DNA from 2 places in the Actinoplanes ianthinogenes genome. Region 2 is predicted to be linked to the other one. Evidence: riboswitches for the same ligand, from Rfam matches in the RefSeq annotation. Region 2 holds a riboswitch; the other holds the start of a gene.

Region 1 (8,741 bases), 1.3 Mb from region 2:
CGCGGTGTCTCGTCGTCTCGCGGCGACACGGCCTACTGCCCCGTTCCGTTCTGACCGCCGGCGCCCTGCCCGGTGTTCCCCTGGCCGGTCTTGCCCTGGTCGGTGTTCCCGTCGCCCTTGGCCGGCTGCGCGGTCACCGAGACCGGGCCCTCACCCGGCGTCGGCGGCCGGATGATCTTGCCGTCGGGCAGCCGGATCATCGCCGGGTTGTCCGCCCGGACCAGGCCCAGCCGGCGCGCGGCGGCCTCCAGGTTGCCCGGGCTGGACAGCTGGATCAGCTGCTGGTTCAGCTCCTGCTGCTCCTCGTCCAGGGCGGTCTGCTGGTCACGCAGCGCGTCCAGCTTGAACGACTGCTCCATGGTCTTGGTGTTGATCAGCAGGATGCCGACCACACCGATCAGGACCAGCACGATCACGCCGGCCGCGAAGGTCGGCCGCGGCGCGCGGATCGGCAGCGGCGGCGCGACCCGCAGGCGCGGCGACGCCGGCGCGGTCGTCGCGGCGGTGTCCAGCCGCTTGGCCGCGGTGCCCTCGATGCTCACCTCGACCTCACCCCCGGCCCGCGGCCCGGGCCGGTCACCGCGGTCGTCCCGCCCGATCCCGGACCGGCGCGTGTCGGACCGGCGCGCCCCCCGGACGCCGGCCCCCTCAGTCCTGGCATCGCGGCTCGCCCCGCGCCCACGCTCCCCAGCGGTGGAGCGCGGTTGCGCCGCACGGCCCCCCGACCGCGGCGCGTTGGTTCGCTCGCTCATGCTTCCCCCTCCCCCTCGTCGTCCGCCTCGGAGCGTTTCCGCCCCTGTCCCCCGTGCGTTTCACTACGGTGTTGCGTCGGTTCTCCGCCGCGGACCGACGTAGTCATGCGGGGCCGTTCGCGGCCGGCCCTCGGTCCCTGGTTCGCCCTGCTCTCGTTCTCGTCCAGCCGCTCCACCGCGCGCAGCTTCACCGAAGCCGCCCGCGGGTTCGCCGCCACCTCCGCCTCGCTGGGCAGCTCCGACCCTCGGGTCAGCAGCCGCAGCGTGGGACCGGTGCCGGGCAGCTCGACCGGCAGGTCGATCGGCCCGGTGCTGCGCGCCCTCGCGGTGACGGCGCGCTTGACGATCTTGTCCTCCAACGATTGATAACTCATCACCACAAGTCGCCCGCCGGGCGACAACGCGTCCAAAGCCGCCGGAACAGCGGATTCGAGCACTTCGAGCTCGCCGTTCACCTCAATGCGTAGTGCCTGGAACGACCTTTTCGCGGGATTTCCACCCGTTCGCCGCGCGGCGGCCGGAATAGCGTCTTTGATCAGCTCGGCCAGCCGCGCGGTCGAGACGATGCGTTCTCTCGCCCGTTCCCGGACGATCGACGAGACGATCCGTGGAGCGAATTTCTCCTCGCCGTACTGCCGGAGAATGCGCACCAGCTCGCCGGGCTCGTACGTGTTGACGACCTCTTCCGCGGTGATCCCCCGGGACTGGTCCATCCGCATGTCCAGCGGGGCGTCCTGCGCGTACGCGAAACCCCGGTCCGCCTCGTCCAGCTGCAACGAGGAGACACCCAGATCGAACAGCCCGCTGTCGATCCCCGGTAGGTCCAGCTCGGTGAGCACCCGGGGCAGCTCGTGGTAGACCGCGTGCACCAGGTGCGTCCGCTCGGCGAACCGGGCCAGACGGTGCCGCGAGTGGGCGAGCGCCTCGGTGTCCCGGTCGAGACCGATCAGGGTGACGTCCGGGAACCGCTCCAGCACCGCCTCGGCGTGCCCGCCGAGGCCCAGCGTGAAGTCGACGTGCACCGCGCCGGGCCGGGCCAGGGCCGGACCGAGCAGCTCGAGGCAGCGTTCCAGCAGCACCGGAACGTGCGCACCGCGCGGCTCCCCCATGTCGACCCCCATTGCCCCACCTGATCGCGTTACACCCGGTTGTTACCTGTTGCTGCCATGCCGGCCCGGCCGCCATCCGTACCGCCAGATCCCCATCCGCTCTGCCCGCGCCGGTATGACCGGGCCCGGACACGCGCCTGGCGCCGGGGAAGAGGCGCCAGGAGCGGGAGCGGCTGGAGATCTCGCAGTACGGCAAGCAGTGGCGGTCGGGCCGGAAGTCCCAGCGGCCCACCGAGTGCCACGCCTTACAGTCCGCCGGGCAGCACCCCCTCCTCGATGTCGGCGAACTCTTCCTCGCTCGCCGAGAGGTAGTCGTCCCAGGACTGCTTGTCCCAGATCTCGACCCGGGTGCTGGCCCCGATCACCACGAGATCCCGGCCGAGACTCGCGTACTCCCGCAGGTGTGCGGGGATGGTGACCCGGCCCTGTTTGTCAGGCACCTCGTCGTGGGCGCTGGCGAAGAACACCCGGCTGTAAGCCCGGGCGGCCTTGTTGGTCACCGGCGCCTCGCGCAGCTGGCCCGCGATGCGCTGGAACTCCGGCATCGGGAACACGTAAAGACAGCGCTCCTGCCCCTTCGTGATCACGACACCTCCCGCCAGCTCATCTCGGAACTTCGCCGGGAGGATCAGCCGGCCCTTCTCGTCCAGCCGAGGGGTGTGCGTGCCGAGAAACATCGGCCCCCACCCCTTTGCCGGGACGGCCGCTCCTTCGCGGAGGGAGTGGACCGTCTGTCAACTCGGGCCGGCAGGCTCTCGGTGTCGTCCGCTCAGTCCTGCCACTGCGCCCCACTCTACTCCACTTCCCTCCACCTGCAACCCGAAAGCGATCGCTCACGAGCCGTTTTCGCGGACGTAATCCCAGTTCACAGGCGGTGGCGCGGAGTGGAGGGCGAGACCATGATCCACCAGGTCCGGTTTCCGACATCCGGCGCAGGAGGGTCGATAACTCCGCCCGAAAAGCACTGTTCAGCCGCTTGGGGAGGGTTGTGGAGTGCGGCGGGGAGAGAAGTGGAGGACCCCGGTGGAGGAGAGTGGAGGACCCCGGTGGAGGAGAGTGGAGGCTCCCGCCGGGACTTGTGGAGGGTCGCCCGCGCCGAAAGTGGAGGGTCCGGCGGCGCCCATGTGGACGGATCCCGCCGGTGAGGGGTGGAGAGCCGGCCCGGGCCGTGGCGCTGCGGTCGTACCGGAAACCGGTCAGCGATCAGAAGGCGGGGCGCGGACCGCGACCGGCCGCCCGTGCCGCACCGGGAACGCCAGTGGGGCGCGACCCGAACCGGGTCGCGCCCCACTGGCGGTGTTTCCTTACTTACTAGGGCGCTGGCGACTCACGGAGGCGCCGGCGCCCGGCATCAGGCGACGAGACGCCGCACGACGTAGTTACTGCCGTAGATCTTGTGCTTCCCGACACGCGCGCCGGTGTGCGGCGAGTCGTACATGTAGCCGCCGCCCGCGTAGATGCCCGCGTGGTAGCCGTACGACCCGGAGCGGAAGACGATCAGGTCGCCGACCCGCTTGTGCGACTTGCTGACCGCCTTGCCGTACTTCTGCTGCGAGTTCGCCTTGTGCGGCAGGTTCTTGCCGGCCGCCTTCTTGTACACGTACTTGGTGAACCCGGAGCAGTCGAACCGCTTGGGCCCGGCGGCGCCGAACAGGTAGAGCGCGCCCTTGTGCTTCTTCGCCTCGGCGAGGATCTTGGCGCCGCTCGACTTGACCGAGATCTTGACCTTGGTGGAGGCGGCCTGGTTGTAGCCGCTGCCGGTGAAGAGCGTGCGGACGTAGACGCCGGAACCGACGCCCTTGGAGGTCGGACGGGCCGCCAGGGTGACCGCACCGCTCTTCACGGTCTCGGTGTCCCAGGTGACCCACTTGTTGGTCCGCCAGGCCTGAAGCCGGACCGTGCCCTTGGCGACCTTGCCGGTGCGCGGGTCGATGACCTTGGCGGTGACCTTGAGAGTGGAGCCCCAGGCGAGGCTCCGGGTGTTGACCGAGGCGGTCAACTTGGGCGTGACCTTCGCCGCAGCGGCCGCCGTGCCGGCGGTCGTGCTCGCGGCCTGCGTGGTGGACGCGACCGCGGGGGAAGCTCCGATGAGCTGGCCGGCGCAGAGGCAGAGGCCCAGGGACAGTGCGACGGTACCGGCGCCGGACATGCGGCGGCCCCGGCTCGAACTGTGTTCGTGCACGGTTGAGAGATCCCTCCGGCACGCCTGCGAGGTTAGCTGTCGGGTTCGGGCGGGAAGGCTTGCCCGGCCACCGTGGTGGCTTCACCCCAAGGTCCGACCGATGGCGCCGCCGTGGGGCGTGCGGCGCCGGCGCGGACCGGTAAATGGGTCCCCCGTCCCTGCCCCCTGATGCCTTGTCAGCTGTTCTGGTGCTTGGGCGTTCGCGTCGACCGGCCCGGGGCAGGGCTCGGCGTGAACCGGATCGTCGCGACCGGCGAGCGGTTGCTGCCGGCGAATCTTTGGTACCTGAATTCGCCCATGATCGTCAGGTGCGATTCAGTCACACACCGTGTTTGGCATGACGGACGCTGTCCCATTTGTTCGCTCCGCAAGACAAATGTCATCACCGATTGCATTCATCCGACTACATTCCGTCGAAATAGGGAAGTGAACCAGAACACACAATTTCTCGGGTGGTAACCCATTAGGAACCCCGAAACGTCAGGGCACCGGCGCAAACGTGGTAATCCGATGGGAGGAGGGCCACAGCAACGGTGGTGGGTGCCTTCCGGCAACGCGACGTAACCCCGGGGTCCGGTACCCTCGCTGGCGTGACGGACGGGAAGATGCCCCTGCGGGCCATAGTCGCGACCACCGCGTCGAAGACCGCGGCCGCGCTCTCCAGGGCCGCGGGACGCGGCGACGGTTCGGTGATCGGCGGCTGGATCGGCCTCAAGATCGATCCGGACCTGCTGGCCCACCTGTCGTCCGGGCGCGCCGTCGCCCTGGTGTCCGGCACCAACGGCAAGACCACCACCACCCGGCTCACCGCGGCCGCGGTCGGCGTGCTCGGCCGGGTCGCCACCAACGGCTACGGGGCGAACATGCCCACCGGCCACACCTCGGCCCTGGCGAAAGAGGGACACACCCCGTTCGCCGTGCTGGAGGTCGACGAGCACTACCTGGCCCAGGTGATCGACTCCACCCGGCCCAAGGTGGTGGCCCTGCTCAACCTCTCCCGCGACCAGCTCGACCGGGCGAAGGAGGTGGCGATGATGGCGCAGCTGTGGAAGACCGCGCTGGCCGGCCACCCCGAGATCCGGGTGGTGGCCAACGCGGACGACCCGATGGTGGTCTGGGCAGCCGTCAGCAGCCCGCAGACCACGTGGTTCAGCGCCGGTCAGCGCTGGCACGACGACTCGTTCGTCTGCCCGGAGAGCGGCCACCCGATCGAGCGGGCGAACGGTGACTGGTGGTGCACCGGCTGCCCGCTGCGCCGGCCGACCCCGCAGTGGGTGGTCGAGGAGGACGGCGTCATCGACCCGCGCGGCGACTGGCACCTGGTCAAGCTCCAGCTCCCCGGCAAGGTCAACCTGGGTAACGCGGCCACCGCCCTCGCGGTCGCCGGTGAGTTCGGGGTCCGCCCGATCGAGGCCCTCCCGCGACTCTCCCGGGTGACCTCCATCGCGGGGCGGTACGCGCAGGTCGACCGGGACGGCCGCAACATCCGGCTGCTGCTCGCCAAGAACCCGGCGAGCTGGCTGGAGGCGTTCGACATGGCCGACCAGGCGCCGACGCTGCTCTCGATCAACGCGCGGGACCCCGACGGGCTGGACACCTCGTGGCTGTGGGACGTCGACTTCGCCCCGCTGCGCGACCGGCGCGTGCTGATCACCGGCGACCGGGCGTTCGACCTGGCCGTCCGGCTGGAAGTGAACCGGGTGCCGTTCCAGCACGTAAACACCTTCGACGAGGCGCTGGCCGCGGTCCCGCCCGGCCGCCTCGAGGTGATCGCCAACTACACGGCGTTCCAGGACATCCGCGCGGTGCTCGACCGTGTCAATTAACACCAAGACCGAGGTCAAGGCATGAACGACAGCACCTTGCGGATCGTCTGGATCTACCCGGATCTGCTCTCCACCTACGGCGACCGGGGCAACCTGCTGATCCTGGCGCACCGGGCGGCCGCCCGCGGCATCCCGGTGGAGACCTACGAGGTCCGCTCCGACATGCAGATGCCCACCACCGCCGACATCTACCTGATCGGCGGCGGCGAGGACGGCCCGCAGTCGCTCGCCTCGCAGCGGCTGATCACCGACGGCGGCCTGCACCGCGCGGTGAACCAGGGCGCCTCGGTCCTGGCCATCTGCGCGGGTTACCAACTGTTCGGTCATTCGTTCTTCGCCAAGGGGACGAAATGTGCCGGGCTCGGTCTGCTCGACATCACCTCGGACCGGGGTGAGACCCGGGCGGTCGGCGAGCTCCGCGGGGACATCGACCCGCGGCTCGGGCTTCCCCCGCTGACCGGTTTTGAGAACCATGGCGGCCGCACTCACCTGGGCCAGCACGCCGCGCCGCTGGCCCGGGTGACCGGTGGCATCGGCAACGACGGGCACACCGAGGGCGCCTGGGCCGGCAAGATCATCGGGACGTACTCGCACGGGCCGGCGCTCGCTCGCAACCCAGCGATAGCCGATCTGCTACTGCGTTGGGCGACCGGCGCGGATAGGCTTGCGCCCCTTGACGACACCTGGCCGGAGCGGCTGAGGGGCGAGCGGTTCGCCGCCACGGCCCCGGCCTGAGTGCCTCGGCACCACGACGACGAAGACGAGCGCGGAACAAACTGCACGACCGTGTCCTGAACCGACGAGCCGTTGGGGCGGTAGGCCTGCATATGACCGACAAACCTGAACGCCCCGTGGGCGCCCTCGCCGGGGACTCTCAGGCTGCGCCGATCAGCCGGTCCGTCGCCGTCCTCGAGCCGCCGGTCGCGGCGGTTCCGGCGGAGCCGGAGGCGCACGCCCCGATCAGCCGCAAGCGGCGCCTGGTCCGGCTCGGCGTGCTGACCGCGCTGATCGGCGGCCTCGCGGTGGCCGCGAGCACCCTGCCGCTGCGCGACATCGGCGACGCGGTGGTCGCGCTCGGCCCGGGCGCCGCCGTCGCCGTCGCCGTGCTGGGCGGCCTGCTCCTGTCCGTCCTGGTCCCCCGGACCGCGGTCACCGTGGCCTGCGGCGCCCTGCTCGGCGCCGCCACCGGCGCGATCGCCGCCCTGGCCGCCGCCGTGATCGCGGCGATCGCCACCTACTACGCCGGCCGCTGGGCCGGCCGCGGCGCGCTCCAGGCCAAGGCCGGCGGCCGGCTGGCCCGCCTCGACGGCTGGCTCAACCGTCGTGGCCTGGCCGCCGTGCTCCTGGTCCGCTTCCTGCCCCTGGCCCCGTTCGGCCTGGTCGGCTACGCCTACGGCACCACCAGCGTCTGCCGCAAGCGTTACCTGCTCGGCACCACGATCGCCGCCATCCCGTCCACGGTCACCTACGCCGTGATCGGCGCCGCGGTGGCCGCTCCGGGCCGGATGAGCGCCATCACGATCGCCCCGGCGGCGATCAGCTTCATCCTGAGCACCGCGATCGTCATCCGCTGGCGCCAGACCTCCCGCCGCGCCGCCGGCCCGGTGGCCACCGCGACTCCGGCCTGACCGGACCGCTCCCCCACCCGCGGGCCGCTCCTCCGCACGGTCTGCCCTTCCGTGTCGGGCCGTTTTGTCCGGAAAGCCTTTTTCGGTACGGGCGGAGCTGCCGGGCGCCGGCCGCCTCAGTCCGCCAGCACCCGCTCCGCGAAGGCCAACAGGTCGGCACGGCGGCGCACCGGGTTCCGGTAGCGGGACGCTCCGCCGCAGCGGATCCGGAGCGCCTCCCCGACGATGCGCTCCCAGCGGTTCCCGTAGGCCCGCAGCGCGAACTCACCCGCCGCCGTCTTCGAGGTGACCTCCCCCGCCTCCAGGGTGTGCCGCAGCCGCGCCACCCCGAGTACCGTCCAGGAGACCGCCCAGCCCGTGAACCCGGCCGGGCCGACCCGCAGCCGCCGGACCCACGGCCGCCAGTAGGAGTCCAGGTTCGCCCGGGTCCGCTCGGCCAGCGCCGGCCAGTCGGTGTAGATCTCCGGCCGCTCGGGCCCGCGCAGCGTCACCGCGGCCTGGGCCAGCACGTGCCATGTGACCAGGTTCCGCTCGAAGTCGGAGGCGGCCAGCACCCGACCCTCGTGCACGGCCGGCCCGGGCGGGAGCTCCGCCGGATCCCGCCGCAGGTCGTCCCACCCCACGAAGACCCCGTCGAGATGCGGCCGGCGCGGCAGCTCCTGATGGATCCGCCTGATCAGCTCGGGCGCCGGCGGCCGCGACGTGACCGCCACGAAGTCGACGTCACTGACCCCCGCCCGGTAGTCCCCGAGCGCCACCGACCCCTGCAGATAGAACCCCTCGACCAGCCCCGGAGCGAGGACGTCGGCCCGGCGCACGAAGCTTTCCGCGATCTCCATCCCGCGAACCGTATCGAGCGGTCTCCACAGCAGCCGGTTATCCACAGGCCGTCTGCGGGATCTTGGCCTTCTAGCCCAAAATGATCGATGGGCTGGCTCCCCCTGGGAGGGCGGGCTGCAGGCGGGCGGGCTGTAGGCGGGCGGGCTGTAGGCGGGCGGGCTGCAGGCGGGCGGGCTGCAGACGGACGAGCTGCAGACGGACGAGCTGCAGACGGACGAGCTGCAGGCGGGCGGGCGCTGCGCGGTCCCCCAGCGGACCCGCACGACACGCGCCGCGGTCGTTCGGGGCCTCGGCCTCGCGAGCCGACCGCCACGGGACTGCCAGTCGTACCAGAAAAGGATCCGCGCGGAAGCCGGCGGCATCGCGGCAGCGGGGATGGTTGTCGCCGGCGATGGCCGAAAGCG
Region 2 (8,741 bases):
GTCCGGCGAGGTGGCGACGAGCGCGACCTCCGGTCGCAGCCCGGTCTTCCCGGCGAAGGCACGATCGAGCACGTCGCGGATCCCTGTCCCGACGGGCAGGCAGATCTTTTCGTACGCGGTGAGCGCGGTGATCGTGACGCTGCCCCGGGCAGCGAGCTCACTGTCCGGCGCGGCCAGAGCCACCAGCCGCTCGCTCACGATGATCCGCGACTTCAGACTCTCCGGCGGCTCGCCGGCCAGCCCCGCCAGGGCGACGTCGAGGCTGCCCGCGCGCACCCCGGCGACCAGGTGATCCGAGTTCGCCTCGGCCAGCTCCAGCTCGATGCCCGGATGCTCCCGGTGGAACGCGGCGAGCGCGTCGAACAGCGGCGCGACCTCGCACCCGGTCACCATCCCGATGGTCAGCCGGCCCCGGATCAGCCCCTTGACGTCGTCGATCGCGTCCCGCAGGTCGAGGGTCGAATCGAGCGCGGCCCGGGCGTGCTTGAGCGCCGCGGAGCCGGCCTCGGTGAGCCGCGCGACCCGGCTGCCGCGGTCGAACAGCTCCGCGCCCAGCTCCTGCTCCAGCGCCTTGATCTGGGCGCTCACGCCGGACTGGGTGATGTGCACGCGCGCCGCGGCCCGGGTGAAGCTGCCGGTCTCGGCGACCGCGACGAAGTATTCCAGCTGCCGCAGATCCATGAGTGGCGATTGTAGTTGGTATGAAAACCATTCGTTGGACTTGTGGAGCCGCGCGCGGCAGGGTGGAGTCATGAGCGACCGCGAGAAAGCAGACCGTGAGAAAGCAATGCATCCCGAGGACCTGACCCGTTTGTTCGTCGAGCGGGCGAATGCGAAAGACGCCGAAGGCCTGGCGCTGCTCTATGAGGAGGATGCCGTGATGGCCTATCCACCCGGCAGCGAGACGGTCGGCCGCGCCGCGATCCAGAAGCTCTGGGCCGACCTGCTGCCGAAAATGCCGGCGTTCGAGCCCGAGGCGCCGCTGCCCACGCTGATCAGCGGCGACCTGGCCCTCACCTCGACCCCGCCGAGAGACGGGGCCGGGGCGCGGGCACAGGTCGTCCGCCGCCAGCCCGACGGCTCGTGGCTCCGGGTGCTCGACCACCCGGAGCTGGGCCGATCCTGATCTCAGAAGGCCAGGCGCTGACCCACCCGCAGCCGGTTCGGGCTGCTCAGCCGGCTCGCGTTGGCGCGATACAACGCCTTCCACCCGCCCTTGACGTGGTAACGCGCGGCGATGCCGGAAAGGGTGTCGCCGCGCCTCACCACGTATGTGCGGGTGGCCTTGAGCGGTGTCGTGTACGACGCGAGGCGGTACGGGCTCACCGACGTGCTCTTGCGGGCCTTGGTGAGGCCACGCCGCCCGCAGGTGGGCCAGGCGCCGATGCCCTGGTTGCGGAGTACCCGTTCGGCGACCAGGATCTGCTCGCTCTTGGACGCGAGGTTGGCGGTGGAGCCGTACTGCGCGCCACCGTGCGCGCGCCAGGTGCTGCGGCTGAACTGCAAACCGCCGTAATAGCCGTTCCCGGTGTTGATGCGCCAGTTTCCACCGGATTCGCACTGGGCTACAGCGTCCCAGTTCACGTTCGGGGTGGCGCTGGCCGGGGAAGCCTCGACGGCCAGCAGACCGACGGCGCCGGCCAGGCCGGCCACGGCGAGGCCGAGAGTGCGCTTGAGCGCACGCGGATACTGGGCTCGCCGGGAGAGGACACGACGAACCCGCTTGTTCAGGTGAAGCATGAAGTTTTCCTCCACGCCTGCGAGGTGAGCTGTCGGGTTCGGGCCGAGGAGCCCGGCCGCGTCAGGTGCGGCTTCACCCCGAGGCGCACTCCGGAGAGCGCGCCGAGGAACTGTGGGTCCCCCGCTCCATGCCTGTGGGTTGTTGACCGTGACCAGCAGGCAGGACTCGGCGTTCCGGCCACGGTGTCCGCGATGGCGGACTGTCGACGGTAGCCACCGCCTCACGGAACTGACCAAGTCCGGAAGCGGGGCCGGTGACTTTGTTCTCACAAATTAGCCGCTTTGATCTTCCTTTGTGTGAATAACTCCCCGAGTTCTCAGGCCGCGTCGGGATTTGCCACCACGGTGGTCCGTCTTTTGAGGGAAATCGGGCGGCGACAGGATTGGCGGGGTCCGGAGTGGGTAAAGCTTCACTGCTTTTTAGAGTTTCGACCTGCTTTGTGGAGATTCGGCAAGCGGAGCCGGCGTTGTGGCTGCATGCCGCGATGTTTGTTACCGACGGGTTGCCTACGAGCCCGGCATAGGGTGCACAATCTCCGACCATGAGCGATCTCTCCCGAGACTTCGACGTCGTCGTCTACGGCGCGTCCGGCTTCGTCGGCGCCCTGGTGGCGAAACACCTCGCCGGATACGCGCCGGCCGGCACCCGCATCGCCCTGGCCGGCCGCTCCGCGGCGAAACTGGCCGACGTCAAGTCCCGGTTGAACGTCGACTGGCCGGTCCTGATCGCCGATGCCGCGGACACCGAGGCGCTGACCAGCCTGGCCGCTCGTGCCCGCGTGGTCATCACCACGGTGGGTCCCTATGCGAAATACGGACGCCCGCTTGCGCACGCCTGCGCCGCGGCCGGCACCGACTACGTGGATCTGACCGGTGAGGTGCTGTTCGCCCGGGACAGCATCGACGAGAACCACGAGCTCGCCCGGAGCACCGGTGCGCGGATCGTCCACTCCTGCGGCTTCGACTCCATCCCGTCCGACATCGGGGTGCACGTCCTGCACCAGCAGGTCGAACAGGACGCAGCGGGCGAACTCACCGAGACGACGCTGGTGGTGACCAGCATGCGCGGCGGGGTGAGCGGCGGGACGATCGACTCGATGCGGAACCAGGTGGACGTACTGAAAAAGGATCCGTCGCTGCGCAAGGTGGCGGGCAGCCCGTACTCGCTGAGCCCGGACCGGCACGCCGAGCCGAAACTCGGCCGGCAGAGCGACCTGGACACCTTCCCCGCCTCCGAAGTGGATCCGAAGCTGCGCGGGCGGCTCGCCCCGTTCGTGATGGCGTCCTACAACACCCGGGTGGTGCGGCGCAGCAACGCGCTGCGCGGCTGGGCCTACGGTCGCGGCTTCAAGTATCGCGAGGCGATGAGCGTCGGCGCGTCGCCGCTCTCCCCGGTCCTGGCGATCGGCACCAAGCTGGGCCTGGGCGCGCTGATCGCCGGCCTCGCGGTGCCGCCCACCCGCTTCCTGCTGGACCGGCTGCTGCCCAAGCCCGGCGACGGCCCGAGCGAGAAGACGCAGCAGACCGGCCACTTCACCATGGACATCTTCACCACGACGACCACCGGGGCCCGGTACACGTCCCGGGTCCGTGCCAAGGGCGACCCGGGTTACGCGGCGACCGCGGTGATGCTCGGGGAGTCGGCGCTGGCGCTGGCCCTGGACCGGGACGCGCTGCCGGCCTCGGAGGGTGGCGTCCTCACCCCGGCCACCGGCATCGGCGACGCGCTGGTGAGCAGGCTCCGGACCGCCGGCTTCGAGATCACCGCCCGCAAGCTGTAGGCGATCACACCCGGGCGATCAGCTCGAAGACGTGCCAGTGCTTGGGGCCACCGAACGCGGGACCCACCTCGTCCTCCTCGTGCCAGTGCTCGACGGTGAGGCCGGTGGCCAGGGCGGTGGCTTCGGCGGCGGTCAGGAAGGTCATGCCCGGGGTGCCGGCCCAGGCGTCGTGCACCCCGAACAGGTCCACGGCGACCAGGCCGCCGGGGCGCAACGCGGCCCGGATCAGCGTCCACAAGCGATCGAATGACGCGCGCGACTGATAGGGCAGCGCGTATCCGGCGTAGACCAGGTCGGCCGGTGGCAGCTCGGTGATCTGCTCGAAGCCGAGCAGGTGGGCGGTCAGCGCCGGGTGGGTGCGGTCGGTGGCCGAGAGCATGGTGGGTTCGCTGTCGTAGGCGTGCACCCGCCAGCCGCCGTCCAGCAGGGCACGGGTCTCGCGGCCGGCGCCGCAGCCGAGGTCGACGGCGGTGCGACCGGTCTCCCGGCCGGCCAGGTCCAGCGCGCGGCGGAGGGTCTCCCGGGGCTCCCGGTCGCCCTGCCCGGCGTTGTAGCGGGCCCAGTGCCCCTCGGCGTGCACCGGTGGGGTGCCGGGTGTGCCGGAGGGCGGCTGGCCGGAGGGCGTACCGGAAGAAGGCGGCATGGAGGTCATCCTGCCGTGCGGGGCGGGATGCGGGGAGTCGCCCGGAGGGCGACCCGCGATGCGATCGGTGATCCGACGGGTGAGCGGTCGAGAATTTGATGAGCGCGACCTGTGGATCGCCACTAGCCGGGTACGGGTCATTGTGGGCAGGATGCGAAGGGTGACCGCCAGCCCGTTGCCGCACCCGCTGACGTTGGCGGGCAACGGCGTCGTGCTGCGCGAGTGGAGCCAGGACGATCTGGACGATCTGGTCGTGCTCCTGGACGAGCCGCAGATCGCCCGGTGGACCCCGATGCCGTCACCGTTCGATGTGGAGGCCGGCCTGGCCTATCTCAAGCGTGCCCGGCAGGGGCGGCTGACCGGGCGGCGGATCCAGCTCGCGATCACCGCGGACGGGGGCTTGCCGCTCGGCGAGGTGCTGCTCTTCGGGGTCAATCCGGCACTGCGCGAGGCCGAGCTGGGTTATCTGGTGGGCGCGCCCTATCGGCGGCGGGGACTCGCGGTGGCCGCGTTGTCGCTGCTCACCGACTATGCCTGCGGCACGCTGCGGCTGAGCCGGCTGCTGCTGCGGATCGACCCGGGCAACTCGGCGAGCACCGCGGTGGCCCGCCGGTGCGGCTATCGGCTGACCGGGGAGCCACCGATCCCGCAGGAGGGGCCGTACGGGCCGACCAGCCTGGACACCTGGGAGTACGTGTCGGGCCTGCCGGGCGCCCGCCGCGAACGCCTGAGAAATGTCGCATCCCGGCGGTACGGTCGTCGCACCTGACCGACGCGGGAGGTGAGCGAGTGATCGAGGTGGATCGGGCGCAGGTGCTGGCATTCCGGCTCGCTGCGCTGGGACTGACCGAGCGCGGTGATGCGCGGCCGGCTGACCTGCCGGTGCTCGACCTGGGCGTGCAGGAGTACACGCCGGGCTCGACCCATGTCGCGCTGGCCGCCCGCACCAGCGCCGAGCTGGACGACGACCGGCTGGTCACGGTCTGGGCGGCCCGCGGGGCGCCGCACCTGCACCGGCGGAGCGACCTCGCGGCCCTGACCGCCCAGCTGTGGCCGGTCAGCGACGCGGACGCCGCCGCGCGGATCAAGAGCGGGCAGATTCCGGACGGGATGCGGCGGGGGATCGCCGCGCTGCGGGTGACCGCCGAGGCGTTCCGTGCGGTGGTGCGCGCGCCGATGCCCCGCGGCGAGGCGAGCACCGAGGTCAGCAAGCGGGTGCCGGCCGAGCTGACCTATGACTGCGCGGCCTGCAAGGCGCGGCACATCGCCGGGAATGTCTGGCAGCAGGCCGGGCTGCCCGGCGGGGTGCAGGTGCTTTCCCGGGGGCGGGAGGCGACACTCGGCCCGCTCGACCCGCCGGTGCCGGATCTGCCCGCGGGCAATCGGGGCATCGGCGAGCTGATCGCGACCTATCTGCGGTTCCTCGGGCCGGCGGGGCCGGCCGAGGTGGCGAAATATCTGCTGAGCACGACCGCCGAGATTCGCGCGAGGTGGCCCGCGGAGCTGGTGGAGGTGCGCGTCGACGGGCGGAAAGCCTGGCTGCCCGCCGACCGGGTGCCCGCGCTGGAGTCGGCGGCCACGCCCCGCGGGGTGCGGCTGCTGCCGGCGATGGATCCGCTCTTGCAGAGCCGGGATCGGGATCTGCTGGTGCCGGACCGGGCGCGGCAGAAAGAGGTGTGGCGGGTGCTCGGCAATCCCGGTGTGGTGCTGCTCGACGCGGAGATCGCCGGGGTGTGGCGGCCGCGGATGGCCGGGCGGAAACGGGTGGACCTGACGGTTGCCGGGTTCGCGCCGTTCACGGCGGCGCAGCGGGAGCTGATCGAGACGGAGGCGATGGTGGTCGCGCGTGCCCGGGCCGTCCCGGCAGCGACCGTGGCATTCGAGTGAGCTTGGAGCGCCCGGCGGCTGTGGCGTTCGAGCGAGCCGGGCGGTCCGGACGGCTTTGGGTTCCGGTGGGCGGGGCGTGGCCGGCGGCTCGGGGTCCGGTGGGCGGGGCGTGGCCGGCGGCTCGGGGTCCGGTGGGCGGGGCGTGGCCGGCGGCTCGGGGTCCGGTGGGCGGGGCGTGGCCGGCGGCTCGGGGTCCGGTGGGCGGGGCGTGGCCGGCGGCTCGGGGTTCCGGCCGGCGCGGCGTGCCCGACGGCCTGGGGTTCCAATGGGCGGGGCGTGCCCGGCGGCTCGGCGTTCCGGTGGGCGGGTCGTGCCCAGCAGCTTGGGGTGCTCCGGTAGGCGTGTCCCCGGCGGCTCCGGGCGAGCTGGGGGTATCCGACGGGCTTTGGTTTCCCCGTGAGGCCGGAGTGTCCGGCGGTGACCGAGCTGTGCGGGTGGGCGCTGCGTGTCCGGCGGCGACTACGGTGTTCGGGTGAGCACGATCGGGTTCCTGCATACCGCGGATGTGCACGTGGCGACGTTCCGTGACCTGGTCGCCGAGCTGGCGCCGGGGTGGCGGGATCGGCATCTGGTCGATCCGAGCCTGCTCGCCGACGCGCGGGCCGGGCTGCCGGTGGAGGAGCGGGTCCGGGCGCGGCTGGCCGAGCTGGGCGGGGCCGACGTGATCGTCTGCACGTGTTCGACGATCGGGCCGGAGGCGGAGCGCGCCGGGGTCCTGCGCGGGGACCGGCCGATGGCACGGGCCGCGGTGGCGGCCGCGGGCGGCGGGCGGATCGCGGTGGCGTTCTCCGTCGCGTCCACTCTGGAGCCGACGACCGCGTTGCTGCGGGACGAGGACCCGGCGGCGGATCTGCTGCTGGTGCCCTGCCTGGAGGCCTGGGAGTTCTTCGAGGCCGGTGACCTGGAGCGGTATTACGCGGTGGTCGCCGAGCGGCTGCGCGAGGTCGACGCCGAGGTGATCGTGCTGGCGCAGCCGAGCCTGGCGCCGGTCGCGGCGCTGCTGCCGGGGCGGGTCGTGCTGTCGAGCCCGCGAGCGGCGGTGCTGGCCGCGACGACCCTTCCCGGCCGGTGAGTCCACTGGCCCGGTGAGTGGGCACGGAGTGCGGGTGCGGCTCCCGAGGGCCGGCCGGGCGGAGTGTGCCTTGCGGCAGGAAGCCGCGGGTGCGGCTCCCGACGGCCGGCTGGGTGGAGTGCTCCTTGCGGCAGGAAGCCGCGGGTGCGGCACGCGATGGGGGCGGGACGGATCGAGCCCGCGCCGTGCCGGGCGCGGGCTCGATGGGTGGTGGGTCAGCGGGTGCGGAATTTGTGCAGACGGTAACCGGCGGCGATCGCGGTGACGACGCCCCAGACGGCGACGATCATGGCGGCGATCCACCAGCCGACAGCGCCGAGGACGATCGCCGCGACGGCGATCACGGCGGCGACGATGAACAGCGCTAACGGCGGGCGGGGGGTCGGCACGCTGAAGTTGCCCCCACCCATCCGGGCGCAGAAGTCAGGGTCGTCGCGCCGGAGCTGACGCTCCAGCTGTGCCAGCCGTCGGCTGTCCTCTTTGCTGAGCATGTTTTGCTACCTTCCGGTCCGCCGCGCCGGTGAAGCAAGGATCGAGAGTCGGCTATCCCGATCAAAGCCCATTGTTACCTCTGAGTTGCTTCCGTGATACGTCTGCGTGTGCCGAATTTTCCGGCCGAACTACCCGTGCGCCGTGGAGGACGCGCCCACTGGGTGAGATGACCGGGATGTCGTCGGTAACCGGTACAACGGGTTTGCCGCCTTTCGATGACGGTGCCGGTAGTCCGAAAGCCGTCCCGCATTCCGGACTGTTCGGGTCAGATAGCGATAGAAACGGCAACGCGGCGCCCGTGAGAACGGGCGCCGCGCCGAGGATGCGGGGTGGTTTCAAGCGCGCGAGCCGCCGAACACCCAGACGCGCAGCATCAGGAACCGGACCGCGGTGGCCACCAGGTTGGCCAGCACCAGCACCGAGAGCTCGACGAACCGGGACGGCTGTCCGGTGGCCGCGCCGAGCAGGGCCAGCGAGCCACTGGTCAGCGCCAGCCCGAGGCCGAAGACGACCAGACCCTGTGCCTGGTGACGCAGCGCCCCGTCGTTGCCCCGCACCCCGAAGGTGAGCCGGCGGTTGGCCGCGGTGTTCGCGACGGCGGTGACCAGCAGCGCCACCAGGTTGGCCGCCTGCGGGCCGATCCCGACCCGGAGCAGCGCGTAGAGCACCAGGTAGGCGAGCGTGCTGGCGACGCCCACCCCGGCGAACCGGATCAGCTGGCCGGTCAGCCCGGTCGGGACCCCGTCGACCGGCAGCGGGTTGCGCCCGAGTTGCTCGCGCAGGGCGGCCAGGGGCAGCTTGCCGGTGCTCAGCGCGCGGGTGATCCGGACGATGCCCTTCAGGTCGGCGATCGCGGTGGCCACGATGTCGACCCGGCTGTCCGGATCGTCGACCCAGTCGACCGGGACCTCGTGGATGCGCAGACCGGCTCGCTCGGCGAGGACCAGCATCTCGGTGTCGAAGAACCAGCCGGTGTCCTCCACCATCGGGAGCAGCCGGCGGGCGACATCGGAGCGGATCGCCTTGAAGCCGCATTGCGCGTCGGAGAAACGGGCGGCCATGGTCGTACGCAGAATGAGGTTGTAGCCGCGCGAGATGAACTCGCGCTTCGCGCCCCGGACCACCC

What was found. Region 2 has a riboswitch for cyclic di-AMP ahead of Aiant_RS23910 (LysM peptidoglycan-binding domain-containing protein). Riboswitches for the same ligand answer to the same signal wherever they lie in the genome.
Region 1: linked by a shared signal. The riboswitch ahead of Aiant_RS30155 (C40 family peptidase) and the one ahead of Aiant_RS23910 (LysM peptidoglycan-binding domain-containing protein) in region 2 are both predicted to bind cyclic di-AMP.

Annotation. Positions count from the first base shown of each region.
Region 1 covers NZ_AP023356.1:6,612,908-6,621,648, reverse strand. Annotated here, with positions in the region: gene Aiant_RS30175 (peptidoglycan D,D-transpeptidase FtsI family protein) at 1-29, opposite strand, end outside; gene ftsL (cell division protein FtsL) at 33-542, opposite strand; gene rsmH (16S rRNA (cytosine(1402)-N(4))-methyltransferase RsmH) at 749-1,873, opposite strand; gene mraZ (division/cell wall cluster transcriptional repressor MraZ) at 2,107-2,538, opposite strand; gene Aiant_RS30155 (C40 family peptidase) at 3,213-4,043, opposite strand; cyclic di-AMP (ydaO/yuaA leader) riboswitch at 4,050-4,179, opposite strand; gene Aiant_RS30150 (Mur ligase family protein) at 4,649-5,869, shown strand; gene Aiant_RS30145 (type 1 glutamine amidotransferase) at 5,891-6,604, shown strand; gene Aiant_RS30140 (TVP38/TMEM64 family protein) at 6,697-7,497, shown strand; gene Aiant_RS30135 (nucleotidyltransferase domain-containing protein) at 7,614-8,336, opposite strand.
Region 2 covers NZ_AP023356.1:5,294,900-5,303,640, forward strand. Annotated here, with positions in the region: gene Aiant_RS23900 (LysR family transcriptional regulator) at 1-681, opposite strand, end outside; gene Aiant_RS23905 (YybH family protein) at 788-1,126, shown strand; gene Aiant_RS23910 (LysM peptidoglycan-binding domain-containing protein) at 1,129-1,740, opposite strand; cyclic di-AMP (ydaO/yuaA leader) riboswitch at 1,740-1,914, opposite strand; gene Aiant_RS23915 (saccharopine dehydrogenase family protein) at 2,283-3,521, shown strand; gene Aiant_RS23920 (class I SAM-dependent methyltransferase) at 3,526-4,164, opposite strand; gene Aiant_RS23925 (GNAT family N-acetyltransferase) at 4,316-4,933, shown strand; gene Aiant_RS23930 (DNA glycosylase AlkZ-like family protein) at 4,954-6,051, shown strand; gene Aiant_RS23935 (hypothetical protein) at 6,524-7,123, shown strand; gene Aiant_RS23940 (DUF3040 domain-containing protein) at 7,339-7,614, opposite strand; gene Aiant_RS23945 (bifunctional glycosyltransferase family 2/GtrA family protein) at 7,951-8,741, opposite strand, start outside.